Regions from separate parts of the Yersinia kristensenii genome, predicted to be linked through region 3. Evidence: predicted binding sites of a transcription regulator. Region 3 holds the regulator's gene; each other region holds the start of a gene.

Region 1 (4,195 bases), 260 kb from region 3:
AACGAAAAGTGGAGAAAAAAGCCCATTATGAAATGGGCCAAAAGTTTCCACGGCAACAAAAAACTAAAAACAATTAAACGCTGTAGTACAGTTCGAATTCAACTGGATGCGGGGTCATACGAACGCGGTCCATTTCTTCTTTACGCAGCTCGATGTAAGCATCGATAGCATCGTCAGTGAACACGCCACCACGGGTCAGGAACTCGCGGTCTTCGTTCAGTGCAGCCATTGCTTCGTCCAGTGAACCTGCAACTTTTGGAATTTCAGCTTCTTCTTCCGGTGGCAAGTCATACAGGTTTTTATCCATCGCATCACCAGGGTGAATTTTGTTGATGATGCCATCAAGGCCAGCCATCAGCAGTGCTGCGAAGCACAGGTACGGGTTAGCTGCTGGGTCTGGGAAGCGTGCTTCAATACGACGCGCTTTCGGACTGGCAACGACAGGGATACGGATAGACGCTGAACGGTTACGGGCAGAGTATGCCAGCATGACCGGTGCTTCGTAGCCAGGGACCAAGCGTTTGTAAGAGTTAGTCGTTGGGTTAGCCAAGGCGTTAATAGCTTTTGCGTGCTTGATGATACCGCCGATATAGAACAGCGCCATTTCAGACAGGCCAGCATATTTGTCACCGGCGAACAAGTTAGTGCCGTTCTTAGACAAAGACATATGGCAGTGCATGCCTGAACCATTATCACCGAACATAGGTTTTGGCATGAAAGTCGCTGTTTTACCAAACGCATGTGCCACGTTGTGCACCACATATTTGTAAATCTGAATTTCGTCAGCTTTCTTGGTCATGGTATTGAAGCGAGTCGCCACTTCGTTCTGACCGGCTGTTGCCACTTCATGGTGGTGCGCTTCAACAACAAGACCCATTTCTTCCATGGTTAAACACATGGTAGAACGCAAATCCTGTGAAGAATCGACCGGAGGAACAGGGAAGTAACCGCCTTTTACTGCTGGACGGTGGCCTTTGTTGCCGCCTTCGTATTTGGTGCTGGAGTTCCATGCGCCTTCGATATCGTCGATAGCGACGTGGGAACCACGGATGCTGCTACCAAAACGAACGTCGTCGAACAGGAAGAATTCTGGCTCAGGCCCAAACAACACGGTATCTGCGATACCAGAAGATTTTAGGAATTCTTCTGCGCGTTTGGAGATAGAGCGCGGGTCGCGGTCATAACCTTGCAGGGTGCCTGGCTCGAGAATGTCACAACGGATAATCAGTGTGGAATCTTCGAAGAACGGGTCCATAACAGCGGTGCTGGCATCTGGCATCAGTACCATGTCGGATTCGTTAATGCCTTTCCAGCCACCAATCGAGGAGCCATCAAACATTTTGCCTTCTTCGAAGAAGTCAGCGTTGACCTGATGAGCTGGAATAGTGATGTGCTGTTCTTTCCCTTTAGTATCGGTGAAGCGCAAATCAACAAATTTCACTTCGTGCTCATTCAGCATCGTCAAAACATGTTCAGCGGACATACTTATATCTCCTGGATTTGTCATAGTCGTCGTCGTGGAACGATTACCGTGTGTACTGAGGTTTACAACACCCTTGGGTATATGGTGTTCAGTTATTCATGCTAGAATGCATTGCGAAATCTATGCCAACTTTCCAAACCCCCCGTTTATGCCATATCATAGGGGTCTGCTGATATTCAGTATGCACCAGGATAGTTATATTGCACTATTTTGATGCTTCATTTGCGCCGTTGGGCACCGTATTGGTGCAAGAGTGGGCCGAGAGGCTATTTTTGCACCGTGAAAGGGATCACAAACACACCGCCGTTAGGTTGTTTATAAGAGAAGTTTGTGATCTTGTTTAGTCCCTCGCCTAATACGTGTACAATAGCGCGCTATTTCTAAATGCCTGAGGCAAAAAAGCTGTGATCGAGAATCTGCGTAACATCGCCATTATTGCGCACGTTGACCATGGGAAAACTACCCTGGTTGATAAGTTGCTACAACAATCTGGTACTTTCGGTGAACGTACTGAAGCAACTGAACGTGTAATGGACTCCAACGATTTGGAGAAAGAGCGTGGGATAACTATCCTCGCGAAAAATACTGCCATTAAATGGAAAGACTACCGCATCAACATCGTGGATACTCCAGGACACGCCGATTTCGGCGGTGAAGTTGAGCGTGTAATGTCTATGGTTGACTCTGTGCTGCTGGTCGTCGACGCAATGGATGGCCCGATGCCGCAGACCCGTTTCGTGACCAAAAAAGCTTTTGCTAACGGTCTGAAACCAATCGTGGTAATCAACAAAGTTGACCGTCCGGGCGCACGTCCTGACTGGGTTGTGGATCAGGTGTTTGACCTGTTCGTCAACCTGGATGCAACTGACGAACAACTGGACTTCCCTATCATTTATGCATCAGCATTGATGGGTATTGCGGGTGAAGACCACAATGATATGGCGGCAGACATGACTCCGTTGTATCAAGCTATCGTTGACCATGTATCTGCACCACAAGTTGAGCTTGAAGCTCCGTTCCAGATGCAGATCTCTCAGCTGGATTACAACAACTATGTTGGTGTTATCGGCATCGGTCGTATCAAACGCGGTAAAGTTAAGCCAAACCAGCAAGTCACTATCATTGATAGTGAAGGTAAGACGCGTAACGGTAAAGTCGGTAAAGTTCTGACTCACATGGGTCTGGAGCGTATCGAAGCTACCGAAGCTGAAGCTGGCGACATCGTGGCTATCACCGGTCTGGGTGAGTTGAACATCTCCGACACTATCTGTGACGTTAATGCTGTTGAAGCATTGCCAGCACTGTCTGTTGATGAACCCACCGTTACCATGTATTTCTGCGTTAACACCTCTCCGTTCTGTGGTAAAGAAGGTAAGTATGTGACTTCACGTCAAATTCTTGACCGTCTGAACAAAGAGCTGATTCATAACGTAGCATTGCGTGTTGAAGAAACTGAAGATTCTGATGCGTTCCGCGTATCTGGCCGTGGTGAGCTTCACCTGTCGGTTCTGATCGAAAACATGCGTCGCGAAGGTTTCGAGCTGGCTGTATCTCGTCCTAAAGTAATCAACCGTGTTATCGACGGCCGCAATCAAGAACCATTTGAAAGCGTAACTTTGGATATCGAAGAACAGCACCAGGGTTCAGTCATGCAAGCCATGGGTGAACGTAAAGGCGATGTGAAGGACATGGTTCCGGACGGCAAAGGTCGTATTCGTCTGGATTATATGATCCCAAGCCGTGGCCTGATTGGCTTCCGTACTGAATTCATGACCATGACTTCAGGTACTGGTCTGCTGTACTCCACATTCAGTCATTATGATGATGTGCGTCCAGGCGAGATCGGCCAACGTCAAAACGGCGTGCTGATTTCTAACGGTCAGGGTAAAGCTGTTGCGTTTGCATTGTTCAAACTGCAAGACCGCGGCAAACTGTTCATCGGTCACGGTACAGAAGTGTATGAAGGCCAAATCATCGGTATTCACTCACGTTCTAATGACCTGACTGTAAACTGTTTGACTGGTAAGCAGCTGACCAACATGCGTGCATCGGGTACTGACGAAGCAACCACTCTGGTTCCTTTCCTGAAGAAAACTCTGGAACAGGCTCTGGAATTCATTGATGACGATGAATTGGTTGAAGTTACCCCGCAATCGATCCGTATCCGTAAGCGCCATTTGACGGAAAACGATCGTAAGCGTGCAGGTCGTGGTCCTAAAGAAGGTTAATTCTTCTTGGTTCTACTGATACTTAGGGCGCTAGCAGCGCCCTGAGTTCTATCCCTTTCGTCCTTGAAGCTGCAACTGTGTTAGCTTCGCTCACTAACCCGAATCACTTACCTGAGTAAGCTCATCGGGATAAGTTCACTTGCTGCCTTGTTGCAACTCCAAGGTTTTTGAGGATACATCCTATTTTTTTGCCATTGTTATAAAAATATTATTTTTCCTGACTGACCCCTCCTTTTTGTCCCTCTCTCTATTCAGTTTTCTTTTTTCCCGTTACAGTAAAACCCACCATCTAATTGGGAGAGCGCCATGCTGTATATCTTTGATCTAGGGAATGTGATTGTTGATATCGACTTCAAACGTGTGTTGGGCGTATGGAGTAAATTAAGCAGTGTCCCGTTGGCGACACTGAGTGAGCGCTTTACGATGGGAGATGTCTTCCAGCAGCATGAGCGCGGTGAAATCAGCGATGAGGATTTTGCCCGCC
Region 2 (4,195 bases), 630 kb from region 3:
TTATCGAGTCGAGGGTTATGGCTACAGCGGATCGCTGCACCGACCACTCCCAGCGCAATACCGCCAATAGTCGCCATCGCCGTCAGCTCAATGGTCACCAGCAGGCCCGAGAGCAACTCGGGCAGATAGGGCCACAGAGCAGAAAAATTCAGCTGATAGGTCATCGCCCGCTCCTGTTATGCGCCGAGAGAGGCAGGTAACGGGGCCTTCAACCATTTTTCGGACAAACTATTGAGAGTTTGGTCTTGCAAAGCTTCGGCAATCAGCGCGTCCACCTTGGCTTTCAGTGCAGGCTCCCCCTGACGCAAGCCGATATAGCACGGAGAATCTTTCAGCATAAATTTTGCTACCGGTGCCTGGGCTGGGTTCTGGCGGGCCAAAGCACTCACCACCAGATTGCCGGTCGCCAGATAATTCACCTGGCCGGAGAGATAGGCCGATAGCGTGGTGCTGTTATCTTCGTAGCGTTTTATTTGTGCATCTTTCGGGGCTAATTCACTCAGCACCATGTCTTCCACCGCGCCACGCGTCACGCCCACGGTTTTACCCGCCAGTTGTGCGGGCTGTTGCAGCGCATCCTCTTTCGCCCCAAATACCCCAAGGAAAAACGGCGCATAAGCACGGCTGAACGCGATGGCTTTCTCCCGCTCCGGATTTTTCCCCAAACTGGAAATCACTAAATCCACTTTATCGGTTTGCAGATAAGGCACCCGGTTAGCACTGCTCACTGGCACCAATTGCAACTTTAGTTTCATCTTATCGGCCAGATAATGGGCCATATCGATATCATAACCTTGTGGCTGAAGGTCGGTACCGACTGAACCAAACGGCGGGAAATCCTGTGGAACCGCAACACGTAGCACACCACGCTGTTGAATTTGCTCTAATTGATCGGCTAACACGGTGGGAGCCTGAACCAATATCAATGCCGCACCCAGTATCGCCAACATCCGCTTTTTCATGTTCATAGCCTATCTCCGATAACTCAGTAATGAAACAATAGATTCTTAAATCAAGACAGTGAAATCTTAGTTGCAACTACTGTGCCAATAACCCTCCCACAAAAAATCCCATTTTCAGGGGGGTTAAGCTATATCCAGAGAGTAAATCGGCGGAAGAAATTCACAAAAAAAGTGCAGGGGGAACCTTGAAGCGCACTACTAATGTGCATCTGTAGCTAACGCTGCTCCAACTCCCCCAAAGAATCATATAAGTCAGCAATTTGATGAATCCGCTGCCGGCCTTGCACCAACATCTCATGCAACAATGCATTACTCAGTAAATTCGCCAAACTCATCGCCGAAGAATAACTGTCAAAAGCAGAAACACTGTCGAGCGGCGTGGTCAGCCGCCAGCGCGCCAATGGCAACAATGACTGCGCCTGCGGCTCACAAATCAATAAGGTAGGCACGCCTTGCACCTGCATTTGCAGCAAAATTTCACGGATAATCTTAGGACGACGACGGAATGCCACCACAATCACCACATCACGCGAGCTGATATCCACCAGCTCCTCCGACAATGTCTGCCCCGCTTGCGGTATCAATTGGACAGACTGGCGCACCTGCAATAACTGCTGACGCAGATGCAGCGCGATCGGATAACTGTTACGCAGCCCCAGCAACAAGATACGCGGCGCGCTGACTAATGCATTGATAACTTGACTAAATTGCTGGCCGTCCAACTGATTAATCCAATGGGTCAGGTTCGCCATTTCCTGCTTATAATGCCGCGCCAGCAAAGTATTCCCTTGCACGGCATCGCGATTATCCGTCAGTGGCATCCCGCTTTGGCGCAAGGTTCGCACCTCTTCCCGCATCTCGCGATAACTGCCGTAGCCCAGCCGCTTAAACAGCCGACTGACGGTAGCTTTAGATACCCCGCTTAGTCGTGCCAACTCGGCACTGTTATAACTGATCAGATCGTCAAAATGATCAAAAATAAAATCGGTAACTCGCTGTTCCTGCGGAGTTAATTGTGCGTAATGTGTCCGCAAGCGCTCATCAATCTGTTTCATACTCTTCTCCAGCCAATGAAACTGTTTTCTGGTTAATGAAACCATCGTTTCAATATTGGCATTTTTGCGGAACATAACACACAAGCCCCCGCCGCTAATATGAGAATTTCCATTCTCCCCACAAAATTCAACATTCTCTGCATAAACCCACCATTGTGGAACACCTCTTGCTTAATGAATGTCTGCTAGCCAGTTTTTCTATATTCAATACATCGGCAATAAGGAAAGCAGCAATGATCAACAGCAACATGGCCCCGCGAGGAATGGTGGTCACCCCGCATCATTTAGCCAGTGAAAGCGCTTTGGCCGTATTACGTGAAGGCGGCAATGCAATTGAAGCCATGGTCGCGGCGGCGGCCACTATTGCCGTGGTTTACCCGCATATGAATGGATTGGGCGGCGATGGTTTCTGGCTCATTGTTCCAGCCAATGGCGATCCGATTGCCATTGATGCCAGTGGTGCCGCCGGTTCACTCGCCACTCTTGAGCGCTACAGCGCCTATCAACACATCCCGCACCGTGGCCCGCAAGCAGCATTGACAGTTGCCGGCACGGTCGGCGGCTGGGAAGAAGCGCTGAATGTTGCGAGTGAACTCGGCGAGAATGCACTGCCACTGCGCCGCTTATTGGCGGATGCGATTACCTATGCAACGCGGGGTATTCCGGTCACCCCCTCACAGGCGGCAGCTACCCGGGCGAAATCCTATGAACTGGCTGAATTCACTGATTTTACTGACGTTTTCATGCCGCACGGCCATCTCCCTACGGCGGGCGAACACTTTGTTCAGCCGCAGTTGGGCCAAACCCTGATAGCACTGGCAGAACAAGGGCTTAGTAGCTTTTATCGCGGCCCGCTGGCCGAAAAAATCATCATTGATATCACCGCCGCAGACATGCCGATTACTGCCCAAGATCTGGCTGAATATCGCCCTAAACGCCGAACGCCCTTGCGGCTACAGCACCAGCAAGGGGAAATATTCAACCTAACCCCGCCGACGCAAGGGTTGGTATCGCTGGCTATTCTTGGGTTAGCTGACCGCAAACCGGTCGCCAAAATGAATGAGGGCCAAACCATTCACACCCTCGTGGAAGCTACCAAACTCGCTTTTCGCCTGCGAGATCAAGTGATTACCGACCCTCTGTGGATGAAACATTGCCCACAATCATTGCTGGAAAAAGAATCGCTCGACCCATTGGCGGCGGATATCAATAGTGAGCAAGCCGCCGATTGGGGCGGCGGGCGCGGGCCGGGCGATACTGTCTGGATGGGGGTGATAGACAAAAACGGGCTGGCGGTTTCCTTTATTCAAAGCATTTATCATGAGTTTGGCAGTGGGGTATTACTGCCCGCGACCGGCATTGTTTGGCAAAACCGTGGCGCATCTTTCAGTCTTGCCCCCCAACATTTGCTAGCGTTAGCGCCGGGGAAACAGCCATTCCACACACTAAACCCTGCCGCCGCGCGCCTGACAGATGGCCGAACGCTGGTGTATGGCGCGATGGGCGGCGATGGTCAGCCACAAACTCAGGCAGCGGTGTTTGTCCGCCACATTGTGCAAGGTTTGCCCTTACAGCAGGCCATCACGGCACCGCGCTGGCTACTGGGCCGCACTTGGGGAGAAAGCTCCGATTCACTGAAATTGGAGGCGCGCTTCGGCGCCGAAACCCTTGATTACCTGCGCCAGCGCGGGCATCAGGTGGAGCTGCTACCTGATTTCAGTGAAGTGGTCGGTCATGCCGGAGCAATAGTTCGCCACTCAAACGGCATGTTGGAAGGCGCATTTGACCCGCGCAGTAATGGCAGCGCCGCCGGTTATTAATTTCATATGTATTTATTCAGCACAGGAATGACCATGAAAGAAACATCAGAAAAAATCGCCATGGATTGGGCTGCATATATTCGGCAAATGGAAGTCTTATTAGCATTAGAGCTGGACGATACCCGCCGTGCGGCCTTGCTACTGCAACTGGAACGCATTGCCGCCATGGCTGGCCCATTGATGGCCGTGCCTTTGGACGAAAAGCAAGAGATAGCTGGAGTGTATCGGCTATGAAACAGATTTCAGCACTGAGCATCACCGAGATCCAACAAGCCCTAAATCAAGGTGAAATATCTGCACAAGAAATCGCCTTGCAAACACTGGACACCATCAATGCGGTTAATCCCGCTATCAATGC
Region 3 (4,195 bases):
TTGCCAGCTCACTTTTGGCCGCTAGCTTGCCAGCATTGGCTTTAACGGGTGATACCGATCAGCCCGTCAAGGTTGATTCCGTCAAACAAGCGCTAGATATGGCGGCGAATACCATCACATTTACTGATAATGTGATTATCAAGCAAGGCACTATTGAGATTAAGGCTGATAAAGTGGTGGTGACCCGTCCGGGGGGTGATCAAAGCAAAATGGTCATTGAAGGTTTTGGTAATCCGGTCACTTTCTATCAGATGCAAGACAGCGGTAAACCCGTGAAAGGTCATGGGCAGAAACTGCGTTACGAAGTCGCTAACGATTTTGTCGTATTGACCGGTGATGCCTATCTGGAGCAGCTTGATAGCAATATCAAAGGTGATCGCATCACTTATTTGGTGAAAAAACAGCAGATGGAAGCCTTCAGTGATAAAGGCAAGCGCGTCACCACCGTGCTATTACCGTCCCAATTACAAGATAAAGGGCCAGCAGCTTCAGGCCAAAAGAAGAGTAACTAATCATTTATGGCAACATTAATCGCAGAAAAACTGGCTAAGGCGTACAAAGGCCGTAAAGTGGTCGAAGACGTCAGCTTGAAAGTAAAGTCCGGTGAGATTGTCGGTTTACTTGGGCCAAACGGTGCCGGTAAAACCACCACTTTTTATATGGTCGTCGGCATTGTTCAGCGTGACGCCGGGCGTATTGTGATTGATGACGAAGATATCAGCCTCTTGCCTCTCCATGAACGCGCCCTGCGCGGAATTGGCTACTTACCGCAAGAAGCTTCCATCTTCCGCCGCCTGAGTGTCTTTAACAATCTGATGGCGGTGCTGGAAATCCGTAAAGACCTCTCATCTGAGCAACGTCAGGAGCGGGCTGATGAGTTAATGGAAGAGTTCCATATTACTCATTTACGTGACAGTCTGGGCCAATCACTTTCCGGTGGTGAACGTCGCCGGGTTGAAATCGCCCGTGCACTGGCGGCTAATCCTAAATTTATTCTGCTGGATGAACCGTTTGCTGGGGTTGACCCGATTTCTGTTATTGATATCAAAAAAATAATTGAACACCTGCGCGACAGTGGCCTCGGTGTCCTAATTACCGACCATAACGTGCGCGAAACACTAGACGTTTGTGAGCGGGCTTATATTGTAAGCCAAGGGCATTTAATCGCTCACGGAACACCACAGGAAATTTTGGCCGACGAACAAGTTAAACGTGTTTATCTGGGTGAGGAGTTCCGCCTTTAATCTTCTCATCACGGCACACTATTAATGACTTTGTTAGCCACCAGGAAAATTGATACTGCATTATGAAGCAAGGTTTGCAACTCAAGTTCAGCCAACAACTGGCCATGACTCCGCAGCTACAGCAGGCTATTCGCCTGTTGCAGCTTTCTACGCTAGAGCTCCAGCAGGAGATTCAGTTAGCGCTGGAGAGTAACCCCCTGCTTGAGCAAACCGATCTTCACGAAGAGATAGATGCAAAAGAAACGGTAGACAGTGAAGCGCTTGATACGCGCGAAGCGCTGGAACAAAAAGATATGCCGGAAGAGTTACCACTGGATGCCACCTGGGATGAGATTTACACCGCGGGCACACCATCTGGTATGGGCAATGATTACAGTGACGACGAACTACCGGTCTACCAGGGGGAAACCACCCAAACGCTACAAGATTATTTAATGTGGCAAGTGGACTTGACCCCCTTTTCTGAAACTGATGCTGCGATTGCGACTTCTATCGTCGATGCGGTTGATGAAACCGGCTATCTTACTGTGCCACTGGAAGACATTCTGGAAAGTATGGGAGATGAAAACGTCGGGTTAGACGAAGTTGAAGCGGTGCTTAAGCGAATACAACACTTTGATCCCATTGGTGTCGCTGCTCGCAACTTGCGTGAATGCCTGTTGGTGCAGTTGTCGCAATATGCCAAAGACACGCCTTATCTTGCCGAAGCGCGCCTGGTCATTAGTGATTATCTGGATTTGCTAGGCAACCATGATTTCCGCACGATGATCCGTTTAAGTCGGTTAAAAGAAGATACACTTAAAGAAGCCATTGCTCTGATTCAATCACTGGATCCGCGCCCTGGCCAGTCTATCAATACCGGGGAATCTGAGTACGTCATACCGGACGTTCTGGTGCGTAAAGACAAAGGGCACTGGACGGTAGAGCTGAATGCCGATAGCATTCCACGCCTGAAAATCAACCAGCAGTATGCGGCAATGGGCAGCAGCACCCGTAATGACAGTGACGGGCAGTTTATCCGCAGCAATCTGCAAGAGGCAAAATGGTTGATAAAAAGCCTTGAAAGCCGTAATGAGACACTGTTAAAAGTGGCGCGCTGCATTGTTGAGCAGCAAGTGGCCTTTTTTGAAAGTGGGCCTGAATTTATGAAACCCATGGTACTGGCAGACATTGCCCAAGCCGTGGATATGCATGAGTCGACAATTTCCCGTGTGACCACGCAGAAATTCCTGCACAGTCCTCGGGGTATTTTCGAGCTGAAATATTTCTTCTCCAGTCACGTCAATACAGAAAGCGGGGGTGAAGCTTCTTCCACTGCAATCCGTGCACTGGTGAAAAAATTGGTTGCGGCAGAAAATCCTGCCAAACCACTGAGTGACAGTAAGCTGACGACACTATTATGCGAACAAGGCATTATGGTGGCACGGCGTACCGTCGCGAAGTACCGAGAGTCGTTATCCATCCCGCCGTCAAACCAGCGTAAACAGTTGGTTTGACCTGAACTGAGAAGGAAGACACTATGCAACTCAATATTACCGGACATCATGTCGAAATAACCGAAGCATTACGCGAGTTTGTGACCACTAAATTTGCCAAACTAGAGCAATATTTTGATCGAATTAACCAGGTGTATGTGGTTTTAAGTGTCGAAAAAGTAAAACAAATTGCAGAAGCAACGGTGCATGTGAATGGGGGCGAGTTGCACGCAAGTTCAGAGCAGGAAGATATGTACGCCGCAATTGATATTTTGGTTGATAAACTGGCCCGCCAGTTAAACAAGCATAAAGATAAACTGAAACAACATTAGGGGCCCTTGTTGCTGTTATATACCCTGGATAATTCGAGTTACATCCATGCAGCTTGAAGTATGACGGGTACACAGCAAAGGTTCTACACTCGCTACACCACCTGATGCCAGCAGAGAAGAATATTCCGCTGGCATCAGGCGTAAAACAGCGCTTAAGTGAAAGATGAGATGATCAACGATCCAGCATTGCAATTAAGCTCGGTATTAAATATCGAGTGCACCAAAAGCTCCGTACATTGCTCAAGTAAAAAACGGGCTTTGGAAATTATCAGCGAGTTAGCTGCCAAACAGCTGAACCTGCCGTCACAGATCGTTTTCGATGCTGTGTTAACCCGCGAACGCATGGGCAGTACAGGTATTGGTAGTGGTATCGCGATCCCTCATGGCAAGCTGGAGGAAGATACACTGCGCGCTGTAGGTGTATTTATCCGCCTGGACCAACCTATTGCTTTCGATGCTATTGATAACCAACCGGTTGATCTATTATTTGCCTTGTTGGTTCCAGCAGATCAATGTAAAACTCACTTACACACTTTGTCTTTAGTCGCCAAGCGATTAGCTGATAAAACAGTGTGTCGTCGTTTACGGGCGGCGCAAAGTGATGATGAGCTTTATCAAATCATGACTGAATTACCGCCAGAAACAGCGTAATCAGGCAAGTAACGTCTATTTTATCCGTGATGCCCGGCTGTTGCCGGAATACAAGGTTCTACAAAGGGAGTCACTCACATGGTGCTGATGATTGTCAGCGGCCGTTCCGGTTCAGGGAAGTCTGTAGCTTTGCGCGCATTGGAAGATATGGGTTTCTATTGCGTCGATAACTTGCCCGTGGTTCTGCTGCCGCAATTGGCGAGTACACTTGCCGATAGGAATATCTCTGCCGCGGTGAGCATAGACGTGCGCAATATGCCTGAATCTCCTGAGGTATTTGAACATGCCATGACCCAACTGCCGGATAGCTTTTCCCCGCAGTTGCTGTTTTTGGATGCTGACCGCAATACCCTGATTCGTCGCTATAGTGATACCCGTCGGCTACATCCGCTGTCGACCAAGAATCTGTCATTAGAAAGTGCTATTGATGAAGAGAGCGACTTGCTAGAGCCTTTGCGCTCACGGGCTGACTTGATTATTGATACTTCTGAAA
Region 4 (4,195 bases), 790 kb from region 3:
GGGCGTGCAAATTGCCACCATTGATCATTCCATGTGGTTCCACCGCCCATTCCGTCTTGATGATTGGCTGCTATATGCAGTAGAAAGCACTTCAGCCTCTGGATCCCGTGGTTTTGTTCGCGGGCAAATCTATAACCGCGAAGGGGTATTGGTCGCCTCGACCGTGCAGGAAGGTGTCATTCGTTTGCATCGGTAATCACCATCAATAAGAAGGGGCGATGTCGCCATCGCCCCATTGCTATTATCATTATTATTTATTGTACTGCCATTCTTAACTTACTGATTGTAGGCATTTTCGCCGTGGCTATTAACATCCAGACCTTCGCGTTCTTGCTCTTCCGGTACCCGCAGGCCAACCACCAGGTCAGCAATTTTGTAGGCAACGAAAGCAACGACACCAGACCAGACCAAACACACGCCCACGCTAAATAACTGTACACCGACTTGATGCCCCATGGTGACGCCAGCCGCGTAACCTGTACCGCCCAATGAAGCTGAGGTGAAAACGCCAGTCAAAATACAACCGATAATCCCGCATACACCGTGGACACCAAACACATCACAGGTATCATCTACCCGTAGCCATTTCTTCAGCAGAACTACACCCCACAGACCGGCAACTCCCCCCACCAGGCCGATAATCAGTGCGCCACCGACACCAACAGTCCCGGCCGCTGGTGTAATCGCAACCAAACCGGCGATACAACCTGAACACGCGCCTAACAGTGATGGTTTACCGCGTAAAATCCACTCAGCAAATACCCAAGAAAGAATAGCACCCGCTGTCGCGACAACTGTGTTCAAGAAAGCTAATGCAGCAATTTCGTTAGCAGCGCTGGCTGAACCGGCGTTGAAACCAAACCAGCCGATATACAGAATTGCAGTCCCGGTGAACACCATCGGTAAGTTGTGTGGTTTGAACGCTTCTTTACCAAAACCGGCACGTTTACCCAGCAAGTAAGCCCCTACCAACCCTGCAATCGCGGCGTTAATATGCACTACTGTGCCGCCCGCGAAGTCCAGTGCGCCGTCCAGTGCCAGGAAACCGCCGCCCCAGACCATGTGCGCCATTGGCAAGTATGAGAAGGTGAACCACAGTACAGCAAAAATAAGTACCGCGGAGAAACGGATACGCTCAGCAAATGAACCCACCACCAGAGCCACGGTGATACAAGCAAATGAAGCCTGGAACGCCACATGGATATATTGGTAGAAAGTGCCACTTAAACTCGTCAGGCCGATACCTTTGAGCATCGCCATATCAAAGTTACCGAAGAATGCATTGCCGGTACTGAACGCCAAACTGTAGCCATACAATATCCACAAAACACAAATCAGCGCAAAGGTCACCATGACCTGAGTCATCATCGATAATACGTTTTTGGAACGCAGCAGGCCGCCGTAGAACAGGGCAATACCAGGGACCGTCATAAACAGCACCAACGCGGTGCAAATCATCATAAAGGCATTATCTGCTTTGTCAGCTACCGCTGGTGCAGCAGCCATTGCCAAAGAGGGCAGCATTGCTACCGAACTCAGGCCCAACACGGATAAAAGTTTTTTCATCATCAACCCATCCCTATTCACTAAATTTGAGCCTGCAAATTACAGTGCTGCTTCGTCTGTTTCGCCGGTACGGATGCGAATAACACGTTGCAATTCAGCAACGAAAATTTTGCCGTCACCAATTTTGCCGGTATAAGCGGCCTTACTGATAACATCAATGACTTCATCCAATTGATCATCAGCAATCGCGATATCAATCTTTACTTTGGGTAAGAAGTTGACGCTGTATTCCGCTCCCCGATAGAGTTCTGCATGCCCTTTCTGGCGACCAAATCCTTTCACTTCGGTTACGGTCAGTCCTTGAATACCTACAGAGGACAAGGCTTCACGCACATCTTCCAGCTTAAATGGTTTAATAACCACGGTAACCAGCTTCATATTTGCCCCTTCTCGAATTAAGTCGAATTTATGTCGGCCACGAAACATTTATCTTCCACGAAATAGATAAAGCAAAGGCTATGCCATAAATAATATTGACGAGAATTTAATGCAAAAAGGGCGAGTTAATGGGGGTTGAGATGCCCAGCACCATAGCGGTGTAGCTAGGTAGAGAGGATTGAACAGTTTTTGCGCACCAAATTAGTGCGACACGCGTCACAAAAGTGCACCACGATATCTTCGCGCGATTGAGCTGCCTGATTATGGTGCGGCAACGCTTCTTGATAGGAATTCGCTGTGCTATTGCTGAAAGAAAGTAATAGAAATGACATGGAGAAAAGCGGGAAGCGGCGAGGACATAGCCCCGCAGCTTACTCTTTAACTTACCGCAGTTTCGATTTGGTCAATGGCCGCCAAATCTTCACTGACTAATTGCAATTGGTACATTTGATAATAACGCCCATGTGCCGCCAGCAACTCTTGATGCTTACCCTGCTCAACTGCTACTCCACGGTGCAAGACCAAAATAGTATCCGCCTCGACAATGGTCGAAAGGCGGTGAGCTATCACTACCAGGGTGGTATTTTTGCGGATCAACTGTAAAGCCCGCTGAATAGCTTGCTCGGTGCCAGAGTCAATATTAGCGGTCGCTTCATCCAAAATAAGGATCTGCGGGGCCTGCACCAATACTCGCGCCATCGCTAATAATTGCTTTTGCCCGACTGACAAGGTGTTGCCCTGCTCTCCAAGCAAACTGTGCACCCCATTTGGTAATGCGCGAACCAGCGGTGCCAATTGCACAGTTTCCAGCGCATCCCACACTTGCTGCTCACTAATATCACGGCCTAATGTTACATTGGCAAAAAACGAATCGGCCAATACCACCGGGTCTTGTTGCACCATAGCGACGCCCTGGCGCAATGTTTGATGTGATAATTCGCAGAGAGGCCGCCCATCGAGCAAAATCTCGCCTTGCTGCACCGGATAATAACCCATCAACAAATTTGCCAGGGTACTCTTGCCACTGCCGGTATGCCCAACCAGTGCGACAAACCCATGTGAAGGCACATCGAGGGAAATATTTTGCAGCACCATTTTATCGTTACGATAAGCAAAGCTGACATTATTGACTTGAATACGGCCGCTCGTCAGTGGGCGGTCATCCGTACCATAGCCTTGCTGGGCACTATCCATCAGCTCGAAAATACGCTCCCCCGCAACCACAGCCTGCTGCATGACCGACTGCTGCGATGTCAATTCAATCAATGGCTCATTGAGACGACCAAGGTAGTTAATAAATGCATACAGCACCCCTACCCCCACAGACCCTTCTGGGCTGAAGCCGAAAAGCAGCAATAAACCACATAGCACCATGGCTGAAAACAGGCTCAGCAATGGGCGCAATAAAAAGCCTTCCAGACGCAATGTTTGCATCCGCGCCTTATAATGAGCGAGATTGGTAGACGCCATGCGCTCGCCAAAACGTATCTGCTGACGGAATTGCTGAATAACGCCCATTCCGTTAATGACTTCATTAAAACCGTCGTTAATATCCGCTAAATAGGCTCGAACCCGGCGGACCACCGGTGTGCTATAACGTTGATAAATCGCCATAACCACCAGCACTGCGGGAAAAATACAAATCGAAATCAGCGCCATACGCCAATCCAGGGTGAACATTGCCACCAGCATCGCGCCAATTAACGCCGCACTTTTCAATACTGTCGATACCACCATCACATACAAATCTTTTATGACTTCAGTGTCGTTCGTTACGCGGGAGATCAATTGCCCGACCGGCTGGGTATCAAAAGCACTGAGAGGCTGGCGCAACGCAGCATCCATCACTTCAATGCGTAGCCGCTGAACCACACCCACCGCCGCGCGATTAAACAGCAATGCTTGAAAATAGTGCAATGCGGCTGCCAGCAATTGCAACAGCAAATAAGCTAAAGCCAGCCCACTAACTAACCCCAGCGGCAAAGTACCTTTCGCCACCACGTGGTCAATGAAATAACTGATCAACAGTGGGCCACTGACCTCAGCAGCCGCAGCAATCCACAGCATCAGAACCGCCAGCCCTAATGGCTTGCGATACGGGGAACCATAGGAAAGCAGACGTTTTAGTGTCGGCCAAAGTTGCTTAACTTTACTCATCGGTTTTGGCCCCCGACTCACCGTCATCCAATGCGGCCTCCAACTGTTGATAACGGTACATTTCCCGATACCACCCAGACTGATTCACCAAAAC

What was found. Region 3 encodes sigma-54, which starts transcription at its own class of promoters, with help from an activator protein. Its sites were predicted from a motif close to GTTGGCACANNTTTCGCTNT; they were not measured.
Positions count from the first base shown of each region.
Region 1: the regulator sigma-54 is predicted to act here: its motif matches at 1,594-1,613, upstream of glnA (glutamate--ammonia ligase).
Region 2: the regulator sigma-54 is predicted to act here: its motif matches at 2,172-2,191, upstream of DX162_RS11070 (gamma-glutamyltransferase family protein).
Region 4: the regulator sigma-54 is predicted to act here: its motif matches at 2,013-2,032, upstream of glnK (P-II family nitrogen regulator).

Region 1 covers NZ_UHIY01000001.1:1,526,718-1,530,912, forward strand. The annotation lists gene glnA (glutamate--ammonia ligase) at 74-1,483, opposite strand; gene typA (ribosome-dependent GTPase TypA) at 1,888-3,711, shown strand; gene yihX (glucose-1-phosphatase) at 4,018-4,195, shown strand, end outside.
Region 2 covers NZ_UHIY01000001.1:2,414,384-2,418,578, reverse strand. The annotation lists gene DX162_RS11085 (amino acid ABC transporter permease) at 1-164, opposite strand, end outside; gene DX162_RS11080 (transporter substrate-binding domain-containing protein) at 177-968, opposite strand; gene DX162_RS11075 (MurR/RpiR family transcriptional regulator) at 1,178-2,017, opposite strand; gene DX162_RS11070 (gamma-glutamyltransferase family protein) at 2,251-3,837, shown strand; gene hpxX (oxalurate catabolism protein HpxX) at 3,871-4,071, shown strand; gene DX162_RS11060 (AtzE family amidohydrolase) at 4,068-4,195, shown strand, end outside.
Region 3 covers NZ_UHIY01000001.1:1,783,361-1,787,555, reverse strand. The annotation lists gene lptA (lipopolysaccharide ABC transporter substrate-binding protein LptA) at 1-512, shown strand, start outside; gene lptB (LPS export ABC transporter ATP-binding protein) at 519-1,244, shown strand; gene rpoN (RNA polymerase factor sigma-54) at 1,307-2,740, shown strand; gene hpf (ribosome hibernation promoting factor) at 2,764-3,051, shown strand; gene ptsN (PTS IIA-like nitrogen regulatory protein PtsN) at 3,220-3,702, shown strand; gene rapZ (RNase adapter RapZ) at 3,781-4,195, shown strand, end outside.
Region 4 covers NZ_UHIY01000001.1:2,568,448-2,572,642, reverse strand. The annotation lists gene tesB (acyl-CoA thioesterase II) at 1-196, shown strand, start outside; gene amtB (ammonium transporter AmtB) at 277-1,566, opposite strand; gene glnK (P-II family nitrogen regulator) at 1,606-1,944, opposite strand; gene DX162_RS11675 (SmdB family multidrug efflux ABC transporter permease/ATP-binding protein) at 2,323-4,101, opposite strand; gene DX162_RS11670 (SmdA family multidrug ABC transporter permease/ATP-binding protein) at 4,094-4,195, opposite strand, start outside.